Regions from separate parts of the Acidovorax sp. GW101-11A03 genome, predicted to be linked through region 3. Evidence: predicted binding sites of a transcription regulator. Region 3 holds the regulator's gene; each other region holds the start of a gene.
The links. The regulator FliA, encoded in region 3, starts transcription of late flagellar genes. The targets are predictions, from matches to a motif close to CTAAAGTTTNNNNNNNNNNNGCCGNTA.
Positions count from the first base shown of each region.

Region 1: a site for FliA is predicted at 948-974, ahead of AC07Z7_RS10445 (FlxA-like family protein). Genes of this name have one in related genera too.
Region 2: a site for FliA is predicted at 998-1,024, ahead of AC07Z7_RS05320 (flagellin N-terminal helical domain-containing protein). Genes of this name have one in related genera too.

Region 1 is NZ_JBWKZU010000019.1:52,659-54,918, reverse strand. It holds gene AC07Z7_RS10450 (sigma-70 family RNA polymerase sigma factor) at 1-822, opposite strand, end outside; gene AC07Z7_RS10445 (FlxA-like family protein) at 982-1,335, shown strand; gene AC07Z7_RS10440 (flavin-dependent oxidoreductase) at 1,457-2,260, shown strand, end outside.
Region 2 is NZ_JBWKZU010000007.1:94,250-96,509, reverse strand. It holds gene AC07Z7_RS05325 (LysR family transcriptional regulator) at 1-908, shown strand, start outside; gene AC07Z7_RS05320 (flagellin N-terminal helical domain-containing protein) at 1,101-2,260, shown strand, end outside.
Region 3 is NZ_JBWKZU010000008.1:22,212-24,471, forward strand. It holds gene flhF (flagellar biosynthesis GTPase FlhF) at 1-316, shown strand, start outside; gene AC07Z7_RS05565 (hypothetical protein) at 309-1,106, shown strand; gene AC07Z7_RS05570 (RNA polymerase sigma factor FliA) at 1,134-1,850, shown strand; gene AC07Z7_RS05575 (hypothetical protein) at 1,915-2,260, opposite strand, start outside.

The DNA.
Region 1 (2,260 bases), on a different contig from region 3:
CACCACGCCTTCGTGCGCCAGCTCGGCGCATGGCCCCAGGGGCAACACGCACAGTGTCACGCCGTCGAGCGTGAGCACCAAACCCAGTTGCCCGCCTACCTGCACCACACCACCCGCCGTGGCCCGTGGGCGTCGGGCTTTGCGCTGCAACGGGAGCACGGCATGCACTGCACCATGTATGGCCAATGCACTGACCGGCGGCTGGCGCAGCAGGGCCCACAGACCCTGTGCGTCCCGCGATTGCAGCGACTGCAGGTACAGGCGCAGCACCGCAGGGTCGGCGTCCTTGGATTCATCGCGCCCATCACCACGGCGGGCCTCCTCTTCGGCCCGCCGCAGGCGTTGCAACGCGCGGCGCAATTGCTGGCGGCTGGCAGCTTCCGTCCGGCCGGTAGCCTGCGCCAGCTCGGCGTGGCTGGCATCGAACACCGCATGCAGCAGCACCGCAGCCCCCTCCACGGGCGTCACACACGCCGTCAGTCGCCGCAGCGCGAGCGTGGCTTGCTGCGCCAGCGCGGCATCGGCCTCTGCCGAGGGTGCGACCGAACCGGCAACATCGCCATGCGCGGTCTGCGTGGCTTCGGTCAGCCACTGCGCCATCCACTGGCGCCGCCGCAGGCGGTCGATGGCCAGGTTGCGCACCACCGTCAGCAGCCACGCCTGGGCCGCATTGAGCGCCGGGGTCTGGGCCTCCAGCGCACGCACGTAGGCGTCCTGCACGGCGTCCTCGGCCTCGGTCGGGCCCAGCAGGCGCGAGGCGGCGCGCAGCAGGGTGCTGCGGCTGGCGTTCACCAGCGCCATCAGGTGTTCATCGTTCTGCATCGGGGCATGGTGCCACAGGCTGAAGCCGGCCACACATCGGCAGACAATGGCTCGCAGGCTGTTGTCACTACCTCCGTCACATGGGTTGGCGGCGTTCAACAGCCCGCAGCGCGAGAGGGCCACCAGTCAACTTTCCCTGCGCATTGCCGATAACCAGGGATGCAAATTGGCAGCACCACCTCCTCCACCGGCCCGGTCTCTTCCTCCAGTGGCAGCAGCGACATCGCCAAGCTGCAAAAGCAGCTGCGCGAGCTGACCGAGCAGCTCAAGGGCTTGGCCAGCTCCGACATGGATGCCAAGGCCAAGCAACAGAAGGCCAAGTTGCTGCAGGCCCAAATTCAGATGGTGCAGGCCCAGATCACGGCGATACAGCGCGCGCAACAGCAAGAGCAGCAACGGGCCCAGTCGGCGAAGGCCGAAGGCGCGGCGGCCGGTGCCGCGCAGCAGCAGAAGGCCCCATCGGCAAAGAATCCACCTGCTGGGCTGGGCAACAACGTCGATACCTACGCCTGACAAAACGGCTTTCTGAACGAGTGGCCTCTGCCTGCGGCCCCCGCCCCGGCATGCACCAGCGCCACATTCGCCTGCGGCGTCCGCGACAAGCTCCGCCCGCCATTGCATGGACAATCTCGGCATGTCTGGCGCACCTCCTACCACTTCACACCCCTCTTCCGCCCGCCCCGTCTTGATCGCCGGTGGTGGCATTGGTGGCATGGCCACCGCCCTGACCCTGCACCAGATCGGCGTGCCCTGCGTCGTCTTTGAGTCGGTGCCCGAGCTGCAACCGCTGGGCGTGGGCATCAACCTGCAACCCAACGCCGTGCGGGAACTGCACGACCTGGGGTTTGGCAACGACGTGCTGGACACGATTGGCCTGCAGGCGCGCGAATGGGCGCTGGTAGGACGCAACGGGAACGAGGTGTATGCCGAGCCGCGCGGCCTGGAGGCGGGCTACCACTGGCCGCAGTACTCCGTGCACCGGGGGCAGCTGCAGATGATGCTGTACCACGCCGTCAAAACCCGCCTGGGCGACGACGCCGTACAACTGGGGCAACGGGTGGTGAGCTACCGGCAGGACGCGAATGGCGTCACCGCCATCGTCGAGACACGCGACGGAGAGAAGCGTGAAGTGGCAGGCTCACTGCTGATCGCCGCCGATGGCCTGCACTCGGCCGTGCGGGCGCAAATGCACCCCACGCAGCCGCCCATCCAGTGGGGCGGCGCCATCATGTGGCGGGGCACCACGCCGGGGGTACCGGTGCGCACAGGCGCGTCGTTTGTGGGCGTGGGCTCGTTGCGGCACCGCGTGGTGTTCTACCCCATCACGCCGCCTGACCCGGCCACGGGCCTCGCCACCATCAACTGGATCGCCGAGATCACGGTGGACAACCAGGGCGGCTGGCAGCAGGGCGACTGGAACCGGCGCGTGGCACTGGAG
Region 2 (2,260 bases), on a different contig from region 3:
CGATTGGCTGGGAGCTGTACCGCTCCTACCTGGGGGTGCTCAGCGAAGGTTCGCTGTCGGGCGCTGCCCGGGCTCTGGGCGTGACCCAGCCCACGGTGGGCCGCCACATCGCCGCACTGGAGCACGCCCTGGGGCTCACCCTGTTCACCCGTTCGCAGCAGGGTCTGCTGCCTACCGAGGCCGCGCTGGAGCTGCGCCCCTACGCCCAGGCCATGCAGCATTCGGCCGCCGCCCTGGCACGGGCGGCCAGCGGCCATGGCGAGGGCGTGCGCGGCACCGTGCGTGTCACGGCCAGTGAGGTGATTGGCGTCGAGGTGCTGCCCCCGCTGCTGGCCCAGTTGCAGGCCCGGCACCCCGGGCTGACGGTGGAGCTGGCACTGAGCAACCGCGTGCAGGACTTGCTCCACCGCGAGGCCGACATCGCCATCCGCATGACCGAACCCCGCCAGGAGGCGCTCATCGCCCGCCGCGTGGGTGTGGTGGCACTGGGCCTGCACGCCCATGCCAGCTACCTGCAGGCGCAGGGCACACCCACGTCGCTGGCCGACCTGGCGCACCACCGGCTGATCGGCTTCGACCTGGAAACCCCGTTCATCCGCGCCGCCCGCAAGGCGCTGCCCCCGTGGCGCCGCGAAGGTTTTGCCCTGCGCAGCGACAGCGACCTGGCCCAGCTGGCACTGATCCGCGCGGGCGGCGGCATTGGCATATGCCAGGTGGAACTGGCGCGGCGCACGCCGCAGCTGGTGCGGGTGCTGCCACAGCAGTTCAATGCCGCGCTGGACACCTGGGTGGTGATGCACGAAGACCTGCGCAACAACCCACGCTGCAGGCATACGTTTGATGCCTTGGTGGCGGGGCTGCTGAAGTACACGGGGCAGGCAGAGGAGGGGGTGGGTGTGGTGGCCTGACAGCTTTTTCTCTGCGGGGCCCACGTACCAAAGCCCCGTATTTCGCGAGATGCGGGGGCCGGGGATACCCGCAGCGCCGCGAAAAGCGCCTCAAGTTCGCCCAGGCTTGGCCGAAACATGGACAAGCGCTGCCTGTGCCGCGCCACGCAACAAAACGAAAACTCTAGCGAGCGGACTGGGCGGGCAATCGACATGGCTTCAACAATCAATACCAACGTGTCATCGCTGACGGCCCAGCGCAACCTGGGCATGAGCCAGACCTCGCTGAACACCTCCATCCAGCGCCTGTCGTCGGGCCTGCGCATCAACAGCGCCAAGGACGATGCTGCTGGCTTGGCCATTTCCGAGCGTTTCACCAGCCAGATCCGGGGTCTGAACCAGGCGGTGCGCAATGCCAACGACGGTATCTCGCTGGCGCAGACAGCAGAAGGCGCGCTCAAGGCCTCCGGCGACATCCTGCAGCGGGTGCGCGAGCTGGCCGTGCAGTCGGCCAATGCCACCAACAGTGCGGGTGACCGCCAGGCCCTGCAACAGGAAGTGGGCCAGCTGGTGTCCGAACTGGACCGCATTTCGCAGACCACGGAATTCAACGGCTCCAAGCTGCTGGACGGCACGTTCGGTACGCAACAGTTCCAGGTGGGGGCCAATGCCAACCAGACCATCGTGGCGGCCACGGGCAACCTGCGCACCAGTGTGTACGGAAACAATCAAAATCTGGCTGCCAACGGTGCGGGCTTTGGGGCGGTGGGCACGAGTTTGATAAGTGCCAGTGTCAATGGCGTGACATCCGGTGCGGTATCCATCAGCGGCTACTTGGGCACAGGCACACTTTCCGTGGCCTCGCAAGCAACAGCAAAGGCCACGGCCGATCAAATCAATGCGCTCAAGTCCACCACCGGAGTTACCGCTACGGCGCGCACGGAGGTGCGTATGTCAGGTATGGCCGCAGTGGGCTCCTATACCTATTTCATCGAGGGTGACAACGTGGGGTCGCCACGTACGGTCTCATTTACGTTGACGTCGGCCACGGGGACTGACCGATTGTCGGCGGCGGTATCGGCCATCAATGATCAATCGGCTAAAACCGGCATCAATGCAGCCCTTAGTGCGGATGGAACCCAGGTGATTTTGACGAACACCACGGGCAATAACATCACGGTGGGTGAAAGTTCCGCGGACAACGCGGGCAACACCAGCGTGCAGGCCTACAACGCTGCCGGAGTTGCATTTGGTGCAACAGAAACAATGATTACCCCAGGTGTCGATTGGAAGGTGACTACCGGTGGTTACATCACGCTGGACTCGGAAAAATCCTTCGCCATCACCTCGGCCAGCAATCAGCTCACCAGCGC
Region 3 (2,260 bases):
TGGCGACACGCTGGACGACGTGCTCACCGCGTTCAAGACCGACGGCTCGCAGCAGGCCATCCTGTCCAAGGTGGACGAGGCCGTGAAGCTCGGCCCCGCGATCGATGCGCTGATCCGCCACCAGATGGTGCTGCGCGGCGTGACCAACGGCCAGCGTGTGCCCGAGGACTGGGAGCGCGCCAATGCGCACCAGCTCATCAGCACGTCGATGCGCGCCCCTGCCAAGTCGGCGTTCGACCCCAAGGCCACCGACCTGAATTTCTTCTTCTCGCACTCCCCCGACACCATCACCGAAGGGGGGCTGGTCGATGCTTGATCTGGGTTTTCACCAGGCCGCTGGCCTGCACAGTTTCACGCCACAGGCCGAGTTGCGCATGCTGGCGGTGGTGAGCCAGGGCAACGCCGGCAGTGGGCTGGAAACGCTCTGGCAGATCTGTGCCAGCCTGCAGCGGCTGGGCTACCCCGTGGTGGTGCTGGACGGCACGGCGCAGGAGACAGACAACAGCCCGGGCCTGTTGCACCTGCTGCAGCACGCCTCGTGGAACGACGGTGCGCAACTGAACCTGGGAGCCACCGCGTCCTCGCTGGCCGTGATCCCAGCCGCCAAGGGCCTGCAGCACCTCAGCCGCAAGGCGGGCGACACCACGCGCTCCCCTATGGAGAACCTGCTGCCCTACTTCAGGACCTACGGCCTGATGGTGATCCACGCGCCCGCTTCCACACTGGGGCCCTTGCTGACCCATACGGCCACAGTGCCCCTGGTGGTCATGGGTGGCGGTTCCGCGGGCGTGATGACCAGCTACAAGAGCCTCAAGCAGATTGCCCTGCACACCGGGCTGCCCTGCATGGTGGCCGCTTTGCTGCACAGCAACACGGCAACCGAGCGCCACAAGGCCCAGTCGCAGTTGATGGCGCTGCAGGCCTGTGCCGAGCGCCATTTGGGGGGGCCGGTGCGGACCACCACCATCGCCACGCAGAACCCTCAGGAGCTTCAGCGCCTGGCCTTGCAACTGCTGGAAAATGCGGGCACCATGAACGGATCGCTGAGTGCGCTGCCATCCAGCACCTTGGCAGACATGCCTGCACATTTTGTCCGGAGCCATTGAGTTGATTTTTCCGGAGAAGTTGATCTGATGTACACCGCCAAAGGCCAGCTCGATCGTGACGCGATGATCCGCCAGCATGTGCCGCTGGTCCGGAGAATTGCGCACCACATGATCGCCAAGCTGCCGCCCAATGTGGAGCTGGACGACTTGATCCAGGTCGGGATGATGGGCCTGGCCGATGCGCTCTCGCGCTATGAAGTGGCCCAGGGTGTGCAGTTCGAGACCTTTGCCACCCAGCGCATCCGGGGCGCCATGCTCGACGAGCTGCGCGAGGGCGACTGGATGAGCCGCAGCTCGCGCAAGAGCCAGAAAGACATCGAGCATGCCGTGCACCGGCTGGAGCAGAAGCTGGGCCGCAGCCCGCTCGAATCAGAAATCGCCAGCGAAATGGGCATGAGCCTGCCCGACTACCAGAACCTGCTGGGGAAGGTGCGGGGCACCCAGCTGGTGTACCTGGAGGACATGACCCACGGCAACGACGACGAGGACGGGTTTCTGGACCGCCATGTTGCCGACGCCGACGCTGATCCGGTCGAACTGCTGCGCGACCACCGCCTCAAGACCTCACTGGTCAATGCCATCAAGAGCCTGCCCGAACGCGAGCAGCACATCATGGGCATGTACTACGAGCACGACATGAATCTCAAAGAGATCGCGGCCGTGCTGGGCGTGACGGAGTCACGGGTGTGCCAGCTGCACAGCCAATCCATCGCCCGCCTGCGCGCCAAGATGCGCGCGCATTGACCTTGCATTGACCTTGTTTTCCCGCCGCCCTACAAGGCGCGCCGGGCCAAGGTCTCCCCCCAAGTCAGCCTGCAGAACGGTAGATGCGCGCCACGCCCGGTTTGGCCGCGCGCGTTGACAGCCCGTCGCCGTAGGTCGATGCGGCATTGGAGGGCGGCAGCAGGCCCGCAGCCTGGCGGTCAGTCACGGCCGACAGGCGAGCAAGGTTGTCGCGCTGCACCGCCAGCATGCCGCTGATGGTTTCCACCCGCTTTTGCACCGCAGCAGGCAAAGGCATCCCGTGCGCCGTGGATTGCTCCAGCGCGCGCGCAAACAGGGCCGCTGCGTCACGCAGGGCCACACTGTGTTGTTCCAGGGATTGGGGGTCTGCCGCGAGAAGGGCGGCGGTGACTTTATCGATCAGCTGCTCG